DNA from 2 places in the Thalassobacillus sp. B23F22_16 genome. Region 1 is predicted to be linked to the other one. Evidence: a T-box and tRNA genes for the amino acid it is inferred to sense, from the RefSeq annotation. Region 1 holds a T-box; the other holds one or more tRNA genes.

Region 1 (9,024 bases):
CCCTTTATTACCCCATCCATTCTGCCTACGATGGGCTGAGACCTCTTCTTTCAAGGTATCCAGCGATAACTCAAATTCGTTAGCGAGTTCCTTCAGATAATGTTCTCGTTCAATTGCGTGATCAAGACCAGCAATCTCCTTTACTACTCTTTCTAGATATGCAATGCGATCCCCTTCTAAATTAAGGTTATATTGTTTCTTAAGATGACGCATGATAAATGCCAAGTAGGTATCGCTTGCTTCGAGAACTTCTCTCCGGAACTTATCCGCTCCATGGGACTTTATAAAATCATCCGGATCCATTCCGTCCGGCAGACGGGCAAGTTTAACCGTACATCCGGCACCTTTCAGTAAACGGGCAGCCTTCATAGAGGCCTCGACACCCGGAGCATCACCATCATAACAAATGACAGCTTCTTCCACATACCTTCGAATAAGATTCGCCTGGTGTTCGGTAATCGATGTTCCCAATGTTCCTACTCCGTTATAAACACCAGCTTGATAAGCTGCAATAACGTCGATATATCCTTCGAATAAAATAATCGATCCTTGCTTACGAATAGCACTACGGGCTAAGTCAAAATTATAAAGAAGTTTCCCTTTTCGAAATAGCTCCGTTTCAGGGCTGTTCAAATATTTTGGTTCCTGATCGTGAATAGCCCGGCCACCAAAAGCGACCGTTTTCCCTAAATGATTGCGAATAGGAAAAATGACGCGTCCCCTGAACCGATCACTGTACTCCCCAGAATCATTGGAACTCAGCAAACCAGCTTTCACCATCAATTGGGGATGATAGCCTTTCTTTTCGAGAAAGCGAACAACGAAATCCTTTGAGTTAGGTGCATAGCCTAACTGGAAACGATCGATCATTTCCTCTGTAAAACCTCTCTCCAATAAATAGTCCAGACCTTCTTTACCCTCTTTAGTATGCTTTAGTAGATGATGGTAAAGTTTGCTCAACCATTGATGGGCTTCTAATACCTTTTGAGCTTCTTCATTTTTAGGTCCAGAATCCTCCTGGTTATGCGATAACTCCTCAGGAAGTTGATATCCCACCTTGTCAGCAAGATGTTTAACAGCTTGAAGGAATTCATACCCCTCAAGCTCCATCAGGAAGGTGATAGCATTCCCGCCTTTTCCACATCCGAAACAATGGAAAATTTGTTTAACTGGAGAAACAGAAAAAGAAGGAGTGTTTTCCCCATGGAAAGGACATAATCCAAAGTAATTCCTTCCCTGTTTCTTCAATTGTACATATTCACCTACAACATCGACGATATCATTGGATTTGCGTATTTCATCTATCGTTTCTTCTGGAATATGTCCAGCCATAACTATCACCGTATTTTAGAAATTATTCGATACTCATCACTGAATACCTTCATGTTTTGACAAAAAATCATCCAATACTTTCTGGAAGGTCCGACGATCCTGTTCAAGTAAAGGCGGTGGTCCTTTCAGACGACTTCCCCTCTTTTGGGTTTTCTGTCTTAAATGTTTCCGTAACATGATTTCATCCGCATCCGCCTCTTCAATGAGTTTACCTCGTGGGGTTAGTGCATAAACCCCTCTTGAAGTCAGCAGTACCGCGAATGATAAATCTTGCGTTATGACAATATCTCCCTGCTTCACCCGATTAAGGATAAAAAGGTCTACAGCCTGATCGGTGTCATCAATGATTTTCCAATCACTGTATTCCGAATGTGGGCTATAGTGGTTAATAGTAGCTACATATTGAGGGATGATAGAGTGAGCGGAACAGACCTGATCAATCTCCCCCTTGACAGGACAGCTATCGGCATCGACATATACAGCGGGTTTATTTTGCAACATTATCATAGATTCTACAAGTGTTCGTAAAATCCTCCTATTTAATCAATGTTTTACTTTTCAGAATTGTTTTGCTTACAACGATAGTTTAGCTATCATACATTTTTACACAAAAACATATTATAATACATATTTTTAGCAATTGCTATAGTTTTTTTCGTTTTTTAAGCTTTTTTCCTCTTCAAGGAAAAAATCGCGCCACTAGACTATTGGCGCGATTTTTATTTTGATGAGCTGAAACTGATTCATCTCCGTTTCAGCTTGCTTAAGATTACATTGGCTGTTTCTTCGACCGCCTTATGCGAGACATCAATTACATCACAACCTATACGCTCTACTACTTCATTGAAGTGGTTCAATTCTTGTTTGATCCTTTCCATATTGGCATAGCTCGCCTGGTCTCCGAGGCCAAGTGCTTTGAGACGTTCTTTACGAATATCATTCAGTTTTTCCGGGCTGATTTTCAGTCCGATGCATTTATCCCTGTCAACATGGAACAATTCTTCCGGCGGTTCTACCTCCGGAACAATCGGTACGTTTGCCACTTTCAGACGCTTGTGCGCCAGGTATTGTGATAAAGGCGTCTTAGAAGTCCTGGAGACACCGATGAGAACAATATCAGCACGCGAGATTCCTCGAGGGTCTCTTCCATCGTCGTAGCGTACGGCAAATTCAATAGCTTCCACCCTTTTGAAATAGTCTTCATCCAGTTTATGGACAAGGCCAGGCTCCATCCTCGGTTTTGCTTCGAAGAAGCGTTCCATGCTTTCCATCATCGGCCCCATGATATCAATACATTCTAAATTATATTCTTTCGCTTTTCTCAACAAGTGATCTCTTAATTCCGGGCGGACCAGTGTAAAACCAATCATCCCTTGTTTCTCTTTAGCCTGCAATACTGCTTCGTTAAGTGTTCCCTCGTCTTCTACATAAGGTATCCGCTGAATTTCATAAGGGCCGTCATCGAATTGACTCAATGCTGCTTTTACAACTAACTCAGCTGTTTCCCCTACCGAATCAGAAATCACAAATATCAATGGCTTCTCCATCCCAATCCCTCCTATTTGTCAGAGCGGAAAGCTTATAAATGTTCGTCACGCCCTAGTTCAACTAATGCTTTGGTCATATTTGTTTTTGTGATCCGACCGATGACTTCCAGCCCATCATCCACATCTTTTACGATAGGCAAACCATCAATTTGTTTGTCAATCAATTTTTGGGCGGCATCAAGCAATAGATCATCCTTCCGGCACACGGTAATATTCGGCATACGCGTCATAATAATATGAACCGGTATGGAATTAAGATCCTGGTTTCCTATACTCGCTCTTAATAAGTCTTTTCTTGATAATACTCCTAAAAGCATGGACTTATTATCGACTACAAATAAAGTACCCACATCTTCAAGGAACATGGTGCAAATGGCGTCATAAACGGATACATCCTCTTCCACCACAATCGGTATTGATTGGTATTCATGCACCTTGAATTTTTTAAGTTTTTCCGTCAATAATTCTGAACCGGTTTTACCTGTAAAGAAATAGCCAACTCTCGGACGAGCATCTAAAAAACCTGCCATCGTCAAAATAGCTAAATCAGGTCTGAGAGTTGCTCTGGTCAATTCCAATTGATCTGCTATATTTTCCCCTGTTATAGGTCCATGCTCTTTTACTATTTCAATAATTTGTTCTTGTCTGCTGGAAAGCTCCATTCTTTCATCACCCCGATCACTGACTGTGACATACTATTCAACTATTATAGCTCATTTTTCCTAGCGGGTAAAAGAAGGTGCCTTAGTATTGTTGTTTCCATTGGACAGCATTCAAATCAGCAAACGCGTATATTTCCGTGGCTATCAGATTCAATAGCCCTAAACGATTTTCCTTTATTTTCGCATCTTCAGCCATCACCATCGTATGATCAAAGAAATTATGAATCGGATCAGCAAGCATCCCTAACGCGTTCAATGCTTGTACTGCATCATGCCGGGCTAACGAAGCAGCATACTCCTGCTTAACATCCAGATAGGTGTTGTACAGTGTTTGCTCGGTTTCGTTCTCAAAAAGCTCCGTATCAACTTCCATCACATTTGTTTTCTTAGCCAAATTTAACACGCGGCCTAACGCTTCGTGGGTCGGTTTGAAACTTTCATCATTACGCTTAGATGCCAGCAGCTTCGCCTTTCCTTTGGTAAACGGTACATGTTTAATTCCATTCGCAAGTACCGCCTCTACAATATCAGGCTCTACTCCTTCTTCTTTAAGAAGGTAACTTGCCCGGATATGGAAGAACTCATTAAGATCCTGTACAACTTCTTCCTCTGACCGATTTGGCAGACCAAGGCTGATATAGAGTTTAACTGCTGAGTTCACGAGGGTTTCCAATTGAATATCCCAAGCTTCTTTATCTAACATTTGCAGGATGCCGATTGCTGATCTGCGCAGACCGTATGGATCCTGAGAGCCTGAAGGAATGATACCAATCGAAAAACACCCGACAATCGTATCCAGTTTATCAGCGATACTTACGACAGTACCTGGGATAGAGTTTGGCAATTCTCCGTTAGCATGTCGAGGCATATAATGCTCATTGATAGCCTGGGCTACTTCCTCGTCCTCTCCAAATATCCTTGCATATTTCTCTCCCATAATACCTTGTAATTCAGGAAATTCACCCACCATATGAGTGACAAGGTCAAATTTGCTTATTTCAGCCGTACGCAGCACTTGCTTTTTAATAGCGGGCTGCAACTTCAAATGGTCGCTGAGCGCATCAGAAAGCTTGACCGTACGTTGAACTTTATCTGCTATCGTTCCTAAATCCTCCTGGAAAACCATTCGTGCTAATTTGTCGAGGCTTTGTTCTATGGAAGCTTTTTGATCTTCCTCATAGAAAAAACGAGCATCAGCCAGTCTTGCATTCAATACTTTTTCATTGCCCCGCGCTACATTATCCAAATGTTTGTCGTCACCATTTCTTACAGCAACGAAAAACGGCAGTAATTCTCCCGTCTTCGCTCGAACAGGGAAATAGCGTTGATGCTCTTTCATGGAAGTTATTAAAGCTTCTTCTGGCACAATAAGAAAATCTTCGCTGTACTCTCCATAAAAAACAGTTGGATACTCAACCAGGTGTGTTACTTCATTGAGTAAATCTTCATCTACAAGGATATTCCAGTTTTTTTCTTGTGCCAGCTTTTCTATTTGCGTGGCAATCATTTCTTTCCTCATAGCAACATCGACGATGACATATTGATCTTGCAATAGCCTTTCATATTGATCCGCATGCGTTACTTCAACCTTATCACCGAGGAATCGATGACCGAATGTGCTCTTGCCAGTGTGGACATCCTCAATGGAAAATGGAATCACTTCATCATTATAGAGGGCTGCCAGCCAGCGGATTGGGCGGACATAGCGCAGTTGCCTGCTTCCCCAGCGCATATTCTTAGGAAAGTTCAAAGAAAGTATAATGTCACTAAATTGACTAACCAAATTCTTTGTGGACTCTCCTTCCGTATATTTATTGACATGAACGTATTCCGTCCCTTTTATTTCTTTAAAATAAATATCATCCACACTTTTACCTTGTCCTTTAGTGAAGCCAATTGCAGCTTTTGTCCAATTGCCCTCCTCATCTATTGCTATCTTTTTTGCTGGGCCTTTGGCTTCTTCTTCGATGTCCGGTTGTTTATCTGCCAGCCCTTCAACTTTAACAGACAGACGTCGCGGTGTAGCCATCGTTGCAATAGTGTCATAAGGAAGACGTAAATCGTCCAGCCATTGCTTTGTTTTTTCTTCTAATTGAGCCAGTGCATCATCAATAAAGCGAGCTGGCAGTTCTTCTAATCCGACCTCGAATAGCACGGTATTACTCATGAGACGCATCCTCCTTATCTTTCAACATAGGAAAGCCTATCCGTTCACGTTCTTCTACAAAAGTTTTAGCAATTTTACGTGCCAGATTTCTGACACGAGCAATATAACCGGTACGCTCTGTTACCGAAATTACTCCTTTAGCATCTAATAAATTGAACGTATGGGAGCACTTAAGAACATAATCATAAGCCGGGAATACAAGGCCAAGCTCCATCGCACGTTCGGCTTCTTTTTCATATACGCTGAACAAGTTAAATAGCATATCACTGTCAGACGATTCAAAAGTGTACTTGGAATGTTCATATTCTGGTTGCGAAAATATATCCCCGACAGTTACACCATTCGTCCATTCAAGCTCGAAAACATTTTCTTTATCCTGGATATAGGAAGCTAATCGCTCTAACCCATAAGTTATTTCTGCAGAGACTGGTTTCGCTTCAAGTCCGCCTATTTGCTGGAAATAGGTGAACTGGGTAATTTCCATTCCATCCAGCCATACTTCCCAGCCTAAACCAGCGGCACCAAGCGTCGGATTTTCCCAGTTATCTTCCACAAATCTGATATCATGCTTCAACGGATCTATTCCTAAAGCTTTAAGAGAATCTAAGTATAATTCCTGGATATTGTCAGGAGAAGGCTTCATGATTACCTGGAATTGGTGATGCTGGTATAGCCGGTTCGGGTTTTCCCCATACCTGCCATCCGCAGGCCTTCGTGAAGGTTCTACATAGGCGACGTTCCAGGGCTCTGGACCAAGACTGCGTAATAACGTCATAGGAGACATTGTTCCCGCTCCCTTTTCTACATCATAAGCCTGCATTAACAGGCATCCTTGGTTTGACCAATGCTTTTGTAATGTCAGTATCATATCTTGTATGTTCATATTTTCTTCCCTCCAGTAGATGAATGTCTTTCCCCAAAACAAAATACAAGCACTTTGTCCATTAGACATTAAAAAAATCTCGTCCCTATGTCACTGTCCATGACATAGGGACGAGATTTTCCCGCGGTTCCACCCTATTTGCTTCCTGTCTCCCAGGAAGCCGCTTTGAAAGCTGCTCAGGAATGCCTTCCCTATCTCTTCAACACCTGTCTCACACTATCACAGGCTCGCTTAAGTCCAGGGGAATAGGTACTACTTTCCTTCAACGCACAAGTTTAATTGGTAATAGCATCATACTTGATAGCTTACTACTTTGTCAATCTTCTGGTTTAAAAAGGTCCAGCTGCTTCAGGAATTTCTTTGACTTGATATAATAACCACCATAATAATCATAATAGGCATCCATCAGCTGCCGTATTTTGCGCTTATTCTCTTCTTTTATTGTGATATTACCTACACGTGCAACATCTACATTGGCAAATAAACGGAGTAAACTTGCCATTTTTTCGGTAAGTCCGTATGCTTCCGGGTCCATATGTTTACAGCGGAAACATAAAAAGCCCCCTTCTTTTACAGAAAAGGAGAAGGGGCCATTTTCGTGGCTGCAATTTACACAAACATCAAGCTGAGGAGCGAACCCTGCTTTTTTGTATAATTTAAGTTCATACATCATTGTCAATATTTCCGGATCCTTATCTTCTGTAATCCAAATCAACGTCTGAAGAAATTGTTGGAACAAAAATGGATCCGGCTGCTTATCTTCCACCATTTTATCTGTCATTTCTGCCAAATAAGCTGCATAAGCTGTTTTGATAATATCTTCACGTACTCCCCGCAGTGAGGAAATGACTTCTCCCTGGCTGAGAGAACCGAGATTTCGTCCTGTTTGTACCAAATAATGCCCGTGTATAAAAGGCTGGGTAATAGAAGCCATCCTGCTTTTAGGCTTCTTTGCTCCTTTAGCCATGATACCGAATTTACCTTTTTCCCTGGAAAAAAGAGTAACGATTTTGTGAGTTTCCCCATAATCTTTTGTTCGTAGGACGATTCCCTCGACTTTTTCAAACAATGCTGTCACCTTTTCTAATTCTACATATTGGATTCAGTTCCAGAAACCGTTTCACTTTCCTGAGGCTCTTCTTCGTTTAACGCTTGCTTTTCCATCTCTTTCATGAGTAAGTAGGTTTCTATGTTTCCTGTTTGACTAAAAACTTTCCATGGCAAGTCGACCACAAGAAACACCGCCTTTCAAGTTAGTTATTCATTCATAAATAACGTCACATTCTTAGGATGCTCCCAACAAGCTTAAGCATGAATATTAAATTTTACCAGAACTTAATATTCATCATCTTTGTAGCCATACTCATTCAACTGAAGCTGACGGTTGCGCCAATCTTTCTGTACCTTCACCCACAAATCCAGGAAAACTTTTGTCCCTAGTAATGCCTCAATATCTTCCCTGGCCCGTTGTCCTATTTCCTTCAGCATCTTGCCTTGTTTCCCAATGATAATACCTTTTTGAGAAGGACGTTCAATAATAAGCGTAGCCTGGATATACACCGTTTCTGATTGTTCACGATGCTCTATTCCATCAATCACCACCGCAATAGAATGAGGAACTTCTTCTCTAGTCAGATGAAGTGCTTTTTCCCGAATCATCTCGCTGATAATAAATCTTTCCGGATGATCGGTAATCTGATCCTCAGGATAATATTGCGGTCCTTCCGGCAGCTGCTGCTTTAATACATCTAATAAATGAGTGACATTGTTCCCTTCTAATGCCGAAATAGGGATGATTTCTTTGAAGTCATACATTTCCCGGTATTGGTCGATCAACGGCAATAGATCATCAGGGTGTACCTTATCAATTTTATTAATAATTAGAAATACAGGCTTATCTACTTTATCCAGGCGATCGATGATGAATTGGTCACCCCGGCCATAACCTTCTTCTGCGTTGATCATGAACATGATAGCATCTACTTCATTCAACGATTGTTCAGCAACTTTTACCATAAAATCCCCTAGCTTGTGCTTAGGCTTATGAATGCCAGGTGTATCGATAAATACGATTTGGGCCTCTTCCTCTGTCCATACGCCCTGTATTTTGTTTCTTGTTGTTTGTGGCTTATCGCTCATTATGGCAATCTTCTGGCCGATGACACGGTTCATGAACGTAGACTTTCCAACATTCGGCCTGCCAATAATTGCAATAAAACCTGACTTGAATGATTTCTCCATAAATTATCCTCCGTTTGTGAATGAGGTGTAGTGTAATAACTATTTTACTATAGATGGATTGTATTTACATGTACTCGACAAAAGCTTTCAATCTTTTTCGCTCAAGCGCGCTTTTTCAGAAAAACGCCACTAGTTTCGGAATGAAAATTATTAATCCGATAATCACCGATAATAATGCTGCTATCAATACTG
Region 2 (9,024 bases), on a different contig from region 1:
AAAGGGAAAAAGACTACAAAGAAGAATAATTCTAGAAATATGATCACGCAAGCTGACCTTGGTTTTCAAGATAAAGGGTCAAAGAAGATGAAAAAGCCTGTTAATGCTAAAAAGCTGCTGCCAGGTGAATTCACAAATTTCCAAACACCGCAATTTAAAGGTGAAAAAGGCAAGAAAAAAGAAAAACAGCCAAACGTATTACCTCTGGATGCAACGGTTAGCGTGGTAGAATCTGATCGATCGGTCAGTACGAATCCTGCCGATGGAAGTTACCGATTAATGCATGCTGCAGGTGACTTTACGGTTGTGGCGGATGCTTATGGTTTCCATCCAAGTGAGCAATCCGTATCTGTTCCAGAAGACGGATCAGTAAGTGCTAACTTCACGCTGAATCCTATTGCGACAGGTACACTGGAAGGCACCGTAACAAACGAACAGACTGGTGAACCAATCGAGGGCGCTACCTTGATGCTTATCGAAGATGCCGCAGTAGCCCCCGTTGAAACAGGAGAAGATGGCACATTCACTCTAGAAGCTTATGAAGGCGATTATACTTTAAGAGTGATGGCTCCGTCCTATCATGGCGAAGATGTCCCTGTTACCATCGAGGGTGGTGCTACCAACACAGTGGAAGTAGAATTGGCACCATTCATCGGTTATCCAGGTGAAATCGGATATGATGACGGTACTGCCGAAAACGCTCGTGCATTCTATGATGCTGGTAATGGCTGGGCTGTTAAAATGACCCTGGAAGAAGGACAGGAGTCCGCTATGGTTACTGGTGGACTGTTCCGCTTCTGGACAGAGGAATGGCCAGTACCGGGCGGCAATGAGTTCCAGGTAGAAGTTTATGATGCTACAGGAACAGATGGGGCACCAGGTGAAAAAATTGGTGGTCCATATGATGCAGAGGCGTTAAGGAATGGGGAATGGACTCATGTAGACCTCTCCGATAAAGGAATAGTTGCTAATGGAGATTTCTATATGGTTTATATTCAAACCCATCCTAATCCTAATACGCCTGGTCTGGCTACGGATGAAGATGGAGACTATGCTGACCGCAGCTGGCAGCTTGTAGGCGGCAGCTGGAGCAAATCTCCAGAAGCGGAAGGCAATTACATGATTAGAGCACTAGTCGATTATGCGGCGGAGGCTCCTGTAATTGAATCTCCAGCTGATGGGTCCTATACCAATCAGGAATCCATTACAGTAGAAGGTAGTGCTGCACCAACGACAACAGTCACTGTCTACAACGATGGTGAGGAGGCAGGCACTACAGAAGCTACTGAAGATGGAAGTTTTGCTGTTGATATCACCCTGGACACAGGAGAAAATGAGCTGACAGCGATATCTTCCATGGATAACGGTTCCACTGAACCATCTGCACCTGTAGTAGTGACATTGGATCAAGACAACCCTGTCTTGACAATTGACACTCCAACAAATGGCGATAAAACAAATAAAGAAGTCATTACAGTTGCAGGTCAAGTAGAAGAAGAAAATCTTGATCGCGTCGAAGTAAATGGTCAAACTGCTGATGTGGATGAGGACGGTGCATACTCCAAACGCATCATGCTATCAGAAGGTGAAAACGAAATAGTAGTCATTGCAACAGATTTAGCGGGTAACAGTGCGGAAGAGTCAGTCACTGTGGATGCTAAATTTAATGCAACTGATATTGAAAATCTACAACCAACAGAAGATAAGTATATGCAGGCTGGTGAGTCTGTCAAGATCGAGTTTGATGCCGATCCTGGACTTGACGCAACTTTCTATATCAGAATGCCACTTACTAACTTCTCTGATCAGGCTACAGAGCTGCCAATGATGGAGACGGAAGAAGGGCATTATGTTGGCTACTGGACAGCAACCTCTAACCTAGTAGCAGAAGGTGCCGAGATTGTTGTAAAAGCTGCCGATGATTATGGTAATGTGGCTGAGGAAGCTGCAGAAGGAAAACTGTATATTAACACAGAAGAATAAGGTGTGAAGGAGCTGCCCCAGATCGGGGCAGCTCTTTTTTTGATGATCCCGGCGATTACTTTTTTGCTTATTTTTTATCAATAAGCGAGACAAGCGTCCTATATTTGAGACAAGTACATTAGAATAGAGCAAATTTTTAACTATTGAGAGACAATATCGAAATTATGAGAGACGAATTTAAAAATAAACGAGACAAAGTCCATGTTAAGAGAGAATTCAAAGTCATATATGAGACAGTAATAGAGGCTAATTTCAATGTAGATGATTGGAGTTTCAAGGGCACCTTTTTTCAATAGAATGTGGGGAGAGAAAGCAATAAGAAAAAAAATTAAAATTTCTCTTTACAAAGTACTAAGCGGCTGTATATAATAATATTTGTCAGTTTGAGAGGACAACCTTTCAAAAGGCTGTCAACTGCTTCAATGGCCCGTTGGTCAAGTGGTTAAGACACCGCCCTTTCACGGCGGTAACACGGGTTCGAATCCCGTACGGGTCACCACTTTGGAGGATTAGCTCAGCTGGGAGAGCACTTGCCTTACAAGCAAGGGGTCGCAGGTTCGAACCCTGCATCCTCCACCATTGAAATTTGCCGGTCTAGCTCAATTGGTAGAGCAACTGACTTGTAATCAGTAGGTTGGGGGTTCAAGTCCTCTGGCCGGCACCATTGAATGTTTTCCTACAACGTCGAATAGACTTCTTGCTGGAAAACAATAGTAGTCCTGTAAGGGCACCGTTGATTATTTTCCTTTAGAAACACCAATAATTTCTTGTAGAAAACTGTTGAATTATAAAAGGTTTTTCTGTTATAATTCTTAAGTGACTTTCTTGGAGGGATAGCGAAGTTGGCCAAACGCGGCGGACTGTAAATCCGCTCCCATCGGGTTCGTAGGTTCGAGTCCTACTCCCTCCACCATTTATTTCATTTTCCTATGAATTAACTTTATAAAAAAAGCAAATAGTACTTATTACTTGTACTATTTTTTTAATGGCCCATAGCCAAGCGGTAAGGCAGCGGATTTTGATTCCGTCATGCGCTGGTTCGAATCCAGCTGGGCCAGCCATTTTTATTAATGAGCCATTAGCTCAGTTGGTAGAGAAGCCGTAAACTTCCTTGAACTACATCATCGTAGGCTTTGCGAGGAGCGTATGCTTCACCGAATAAGCTAGCAACGAGACGAGCACATTACTCAATTAGGTTGTAATATTTCATTAAATAATGAGCCATTAGCTCAGTTGGTAGAGCATCTGACTTTTAATCAGAGGGTCGAAGGTTCGAATCCTTCATGGCTCACTTGTATCACTGTTAAGCGGGAGTAGTTCAGTGGTAGAACACCACCTTGCCAAGGTGGGGGTCGCGGGTTCGAATCCCGTCTCCCGCTCCATGTAATCTTTTGCTACGTCGAGTAAACATCCTTGCTAAAGATTGATCGTGTACTGGAAGTGCTGCATAAATACGATTTTTGGCTACGTCGAATAAACTTCTTACATCGGGGCCTTAGCTCAGCTGGGAGAGCGCCTGCTTTGCACGCAGGAGGTCAGCGGTTCGATCCCGCTAGGCTCCACCATTTCTTGTACCATTACTAGCGACTTCATAAATTCAGACGAGAAAAAAGCTGACATGCTACTACCATGTCAGCTTTTTTTCGTTTATTACAAGCGTCATACATACCTGTGCGCGAGACGAGTAGCTGCGAGAGCTACCGTATATATATACACAATCATGTCCGGTTGAGTCATTTGTCTGAAAGCGTCTACAATAATGGAGAGTAGAAGAAGGAGGATGAAATGATGAAGAAGCTATCGATTTTGGGAGTACCGATGGATCTGGGACAAAACCGACGCGGCGTAGATATGGGACCGAGCGCGATTCGCTATGCAGGGGTTCTCGAGCGGTTAGAAAAGTTGGAGCTTGCGATCGAAGACCTGGGCAATGTTGAAATTGCGCAGCAGAAGGGTGAACAAAAGGAACTTGTTGATAACCTACGCAACTTGAATGAAGTGATGGAAGGTAACGAAAAGCTCGCACAACAAGTAGATGACATAATCGAAGAGGGAAGTTTCCCGCTTATTCTTGGCGGTGACCATAGTATTGCAATAGGAACACTTGCGGGTGTGTCTAAGCATTATGAAAATCTCGGTGTCATTTGGTATGATGCTCATGGTGATTTGAATAACAATGAAACATCGCCGTCTGGCAACATTCATGGAATGCCGCTTGCCGTCAGTCTGGGTATTGGCCACCAGAGGCTGGTCAACATCCATGGTTACCAGCCGAAAGTGAAGCCAGAGAACATCGTCATTATTGGTGCACGTTCTTTGGATGCAGGGGAGCGAGAGCTGATTAAAGAAAAAGGAATAAAGGTTTTTACAATGCATGAAGTCGACCGGCTTGGCATGTCCGCTGTGATGCAGGAAACCATCGAATACTTGAAAGATCGTACCGATGGGCTTCATTTGAGTCTGGATCTGGATGGTTTAGATCCGGATACTGCTCCAGGAGTAGGAACGCCTGTCATGGGTGGATTGAGCTATCGGGAGAGTCACTTAGCTATGGAAATGCTGCATGAGTCTGGTCTGGTGACTTCGGCTGAATTTGTTGAAGTAAATCCGATTCTTGACGAAAAAAATAAGACAGCAAGTGTGGCTGTAGGTCTGATGGGCTCTTTATTCGGGGAGAAATTATTATAAAGCGATTAGAAAAACTTGGCTAAGTACTTATGGCGAAAGCCTTAGATTTTCTTACACTTTAGTATTTTAACAAAGTTAAATTTAAAGTAAAAAAATAACAGCAGCTTATCTTTAAGGATAGGTTGCTGTTATTATTATCTCGCTTTTTCAAATTGGTTAAGCAATTCATCTAATTGTCTGCTTATACTTACTACCTCTTCGGAAGATAAATCTAAATGTTTGCTCAAATCATTCATTTCTTTTCTGCATCTTTCAATTTCCACTAAAATCAACTTTTTTTGTTCCATGACGCCCTCCAATAATATAAATGTAATTATTTTTTTATTTGAATGTCCATACCCTGCTATGAAAAATGTTAAACTTTAAACGGGGAAATTTTCTTAGATATTTTTTGAAACCTTACGAGCTGCTCATTCGTACAGGTAATACCGCAAGTTTAGCGGAGGTATAAAAGAATGGAAACCGTGATAAAAGAGAAAATCAAACAAATAAAAAAAGGAAATCAGGCTGCATTTGAAGATGTAGTTTCTTTTTATCAAAATAAAGTGTATCAAATTTGTTTCCGTATGATAGGAAACGCTCATGAAGCAGAGGATCTTGCACAGGAAGCCTTTATTCGGGCCTATACCAACATTGACCGCTTTGATGAACGGAGGAAGTTTTCAACCTGGCTCTATCGAATTGCTACCAACCTTACCATCGACCGCATACGTAAAAAGAAACCGGATTATTTTCTGGATGCGGAAGTAAAGGGGACGGAAGGATTGAGCATGTACTCCCAAATAGCGGCAGATCAAGCTTTGCCCGAAGAAGAAGTGGAAAGTCTGGAATTACAGACTTATATTCACAAAGAGATATTAGCATTACCTCCTAAATACCGTAGTGTAATTGTACTAAGGTTTTTAGATGAACTGTCCCTGCAGGAAATAGCAGATGTGTTGGAAATTCCTGTAGGTACCGTGAAAACCCGGATTCACCGGGGGAGGGAAACGTTGCGAAAAAGGCTTCGCCACGTGTAAAGGAGTGAGAGGGAATGAATTGTAAAGAAGAAGCTATCGCTTTAATGCATAAATATTTAGACGACCATTTAACGCAAGCGGAAGAAAAGAAATTGCGCATGCACCTCCAGGCATGCCAGGAGTGCCAGACCCACTTTCATGAGCTGAAACGGACAATCAGTCTGGTGAAGAGTTCAAGTCCCATATCGGCACCCCAGGACTTCACCTCAAACGTGATGGCTAATCTTCCAAAGCAGAAGAAACGTAATCATTATACGAAGTGGTTCAGAAACCATCCGTTCTTTACGGCTGCGGCGGTGTTTTTCCTGATGATGTTCGGCGGTATTTTTTCTGCATGGACAGAAGATCAGCAGGTGACGGTTTCTAAACAAGAAAACTTAGTAATAAAAAACCAGGTGGTCATCGTACCGGAAGATGTGACGGTTAACGGTGATCTGGTCGTTCGAAATGGGGATTTACGAATTGAGGGAGCAGTTAATGGAGATGTCACCATTATAAACGGCGATCTCTTAAAGCAGGACAGCAGGGAAGATTCCCCTCTCGATGGAGAGAAATATATGGCTTATGTCAGCGGGGAAGTCAATGAAGTGAACCAAGTGTTTGAGTGGGTGTGGTATCATATCAAAAATACATGGGAAAGTGTATTTTCTCTGGCTAAGGAGTAATAATGAGAAAGACTGTCAGGCAGGGCAGTCTTTTTTTCTAGCGTTAAGAGATCAAGTATAAGTGGTACTAAGGGTTTAAAGGTGTGCGACGATTCTGTCTTTTTATGAGCGTGGCATGGGAGAGCATTATCACTGTGACAGGTAAGTATGCTATAATTATATGTACTTTGTTTTTATCTTGTAATTACTTATAAAAGGAAGTGTAGGCATGCTTGATGGGGGACTAGACTTATTGGATTACTTACTTATAGCTATTGATATCGCCCTCGTCTGGTTTGTTGTATATAAATTGATCATGTTGATCAGGGGAACGAAGGCAGTCCAGCTGTTAAAAGGGATATTCGTTGTCCTGGCGATATGGCTGTTTAGCAACTTATTCGGGCTGACTACCTTAAGGTGGCTGACTTCACAGGCAATTACCTGGGGTTTTCTTGCAATCATCATTCTTTTCCAGCCTGAGTTCAGACGTGCGTTAGAACAGTTAGGGCGCGGCAGCTTTTTCAGCAGAACGACTTCTGAGGATCAAGGGGTGGAAAAATCCATCCAGGCCATCATAAAATCTTGTAACTATATGGCTAAGCGCCGGATTGGTGCATTGATTACGATTGAAAGAGAGACAGGGATGGGAGATTATGTGGAAACCGGAATCAATATCGAAGGCCGGTTGACGAGCGAGTTGCTGACAAATATCTTCATTCCCAATACCCCTTTACACGATGGCGCAGTAATCATACGTGGCGATGAAATTGTCGCTGCTGCATGCTACCTGCCATTGTCGGAAAGTCCATTCATCTCCAAGGAATTGGGTACACGGCATCGGGCAGCTATGGGAATCAGTGAAGTAACTGATGCGCTGACGATCATTGTATCTGAAGAAACAGGAAACATATCATGCACTAAAAATGGAGAGTTACATCGAGAATTGAGTCAGGAAAAGCTGAGTGAAATCCTTCATAAAGAATTGAATGTACCGACCAAAGCTCCTGTGAAGACATGGAACTGGAGGGGGAAGAAAGATGGATAAATGGTTTAACAGCCCCTGGTTTATTCGTGTCATTTCGTTATTGCTTGCTGTCTTGTTGTGGACGACTGTCAACCTGGATGATAACTCTCAAAGCGATGCATTATTGATTAATGATGGGTCGAGTGAATTTGAAGTGTTGAATAACATTCCATTGGACTTGGTCTATGATGATGATAAGTATACAGTCAGTGGAGCGCCTCAAAATGTTTCGATGACATTGGAGGGCCCGAACAGCGTAATGACACCACTAGTTAGACAGAAAAATTTTGAAGTCTATGTAAACTTAGAAGGTTATGGTCCAGGAGTTCATACGGTGAATGTCCAGCATAGTGGTATTTCCAATCGACTTCACGTCAATATTGAACCTAGAACCGTTCAGGTCACCATTGAGGAAAAAGTGGAGCGTGAGTTTGATGTTGGGGTGGACCTGATCAATGACCAGGAACTGGTGGAAAATTATGAAATCGGTGATGCCAAAATTACTCCTGGGAAAGTGACCATTACCGGCGGAAAAGAACTTGTGGATAGTGTAGCGCTTGTGAAGGCGATGGTCGATGTGCGGGACACTACGGAGACGATAGAAAACGCCCAGGCTCCTGTAAAAGTATATGATATGCAAGGAAATGAATTGGACGTGCTGGTAGAACCGAATGTGGTGGACGTTACTGTGCCTATAGATGTACCAAGTAAACAGGTACCGATAGAGGTTCAAGCGGAAGGAGAGCCGGCAGAAGGCTATGCCATCCAATCCGTTACCCCGGAGGTGGAGGAGGTAACAATCTACGGGCCATTGGAGGCAATCAGTCAAATTGGCCGAATCGCTAACATCAATGTAGACACCACGGATTTATCTGAATCGGGAACCCAGGAAGTGGAGGTACCAGTACCTGATGGTATCCGAAAAGTAGAACCTGAAACAATAGAAGTGGACATTGAAGTGATGGAATCTGAAGATCAGTCTGAACAAGTAATCGACTCAATAGAAATTGGGGTAGCAAACCCTCCTGAAGAAGGGTCCGTAAGTTTTCTGGATCCGGAAGATCAACAAATATCATTGACTGTTCTTGGTAAAGAAGAAGACATTGAAAATTTACAAGCGGAAGATTTTCAGGCAGAAATTGATGTGTCCGGTTTAGAGGCTGGGGAGCACGAAGTGCCTATTGAAATAACCGGGCCGGATAATGCAGCATATGAGCTGAACGACCCCAATGCAATGATACGAATCGGATAAAAATAGAATGTTTGTAACGAATGAAGGAGAGATTAGACATCATGGGAAAATATTTTGGTACAGATGGAGTCAGAGGAGTAGCAAATAAAGATTTGACTCCGGAACTTGCTTTTAAATTAGGACGATTCGGCGGTTATGCAGTAACAAAAGGAGTAGAAAGACCAAAAGTTCTGATAGGTCGGGATACGAGGATTTCCTGCCATATGCTGGAGGGAGCTTTAACAGCTGGTCTGCTCTCAATCGGAGCCGAGGTCATGAGGGTCGGTGTCATTTCTACACCAGGAGTAGCCTATTTGACGAAAGCGCTTGGTGCTGAAGCAGGTGTCATGATTTCTGCTTCCCACAACCCGGTGGAAGATAACGGAATTAAATTCTTTGGACCGGATGGTTTCAAACTTTCCGATGAGCAGGAAG

Evidence for each region. A T-box is a leader RNA that pairs with one kind of tRNA and senses whether it is charged. The one in region 1 lies ahead of glyQ (glycine--tRNA ligase subunit alpha), so its partner is inferred to be a tRNA-Gly.
Region 2: it has a tRNA-Gly gene. The T-box ahead of glyQ (glycine--tRNA ligase subunit alpha) is inferred to sense a tRNA for this amino acid. The anticodon was not compared.

The regions. Positions count from the first base shown of each region.
Region 1 covers NZ_JBIEKD010000030.1:4,929-13,952, forward strand. The annotation lists gene dnaG (DNA primase) at 1-1,332, opposite strand, end outside; gene ACGTNI_RS17595 (DUF188 domain-containing protein) at 1,369-1,833, opposite strand; gene ACGTNI_RS17600 (pyruvate, water dikinase regulatory protein) at 2,076-2,879, opposite strand; gene ccpN (transcriptional regulator CcpN) at 2,912-3,541, opposite strand; gene glyS (glycine--tRNA ligase subunit beta) at 3,624-5,708, opposite strand; gene glyQ (glycine--tRNA ligase subunit alpha) at 5,701-6,591, opposite strand; T-box leader at 6,695-6,866, opposite strand; gene recO (DNA repair protein RecO) at 6,908-7,660, opposite strand; gene ACGTNI_RS17625 (YqzL family protein) at 7,681-7,824, opposite strand; gene era (GTPase Era) at 7,927-8,832, opposite strand; gene ACGTNI_RS17635 (diacylglycerol kinase family protein) at 8,948-9,024, opposite strand, start outside.
Region 2 covers NZ_JBIEKD010000012.1:112,555-121,578, reverse strand. The annotation lists gene ACGTNI_RS11370 (S8 family serine peptidase) at 1-1,983, shown strand, start outside; tRNA gene ACGTNI_RS11365 (tRNA-Glu) at 2,408-2,482, shown strand; tRNA gene ACGTNI_RS11360 (tRNA-Val) at 2,487-2,562, shown strand; tRNA gene ACGTNI_RS11355 (tRNA-Thr) at 2,572-2,647, shown strand; tRNA gene ACGTNI_RS11350 (tRNA-Tyr) at 2,811-2,896, shown strand; tRNA gene ACGTNI_RS11345 (tRNA-Gln) at 2,970-3,044, shown strand; tRNA gene ACGTNI_RS11340 (tRNA-Lys) at 3,202-3,274, shown strand; tRNA gene ACGTNI_RS11335 (tRNA-Gly) at 3,291-3,365, shown strand; tRNA gene ACGTNI_RS11330 (tRNA-Ala) at 3,473-3,548, shown strand; gene rocF (arginase) at 3,769-4,671, shown strand; gene ACGTNI_RS11320 (aspartyl-phosphate phosphatase Spo0E family protein) at 4,806-4,958, opposite strand; gene sigW (RNA polymerase sigma factor SigW) at 5,127-5,690, shown strand; gene ACGTNI_RS11310 (zf-HC2 domain-containing protein) at 5,705-6,355, shown strand; gene cdaA (diadenylate cyclase CdaA) at 6,564-7,379, shown strand; gene ACGTNI_RS11300 (CdaR family protein) at 7,372-8,610, shown strand; gene glmM (phosphoglucosamine mutase) at 8,652-9,024, shown strand, end outside.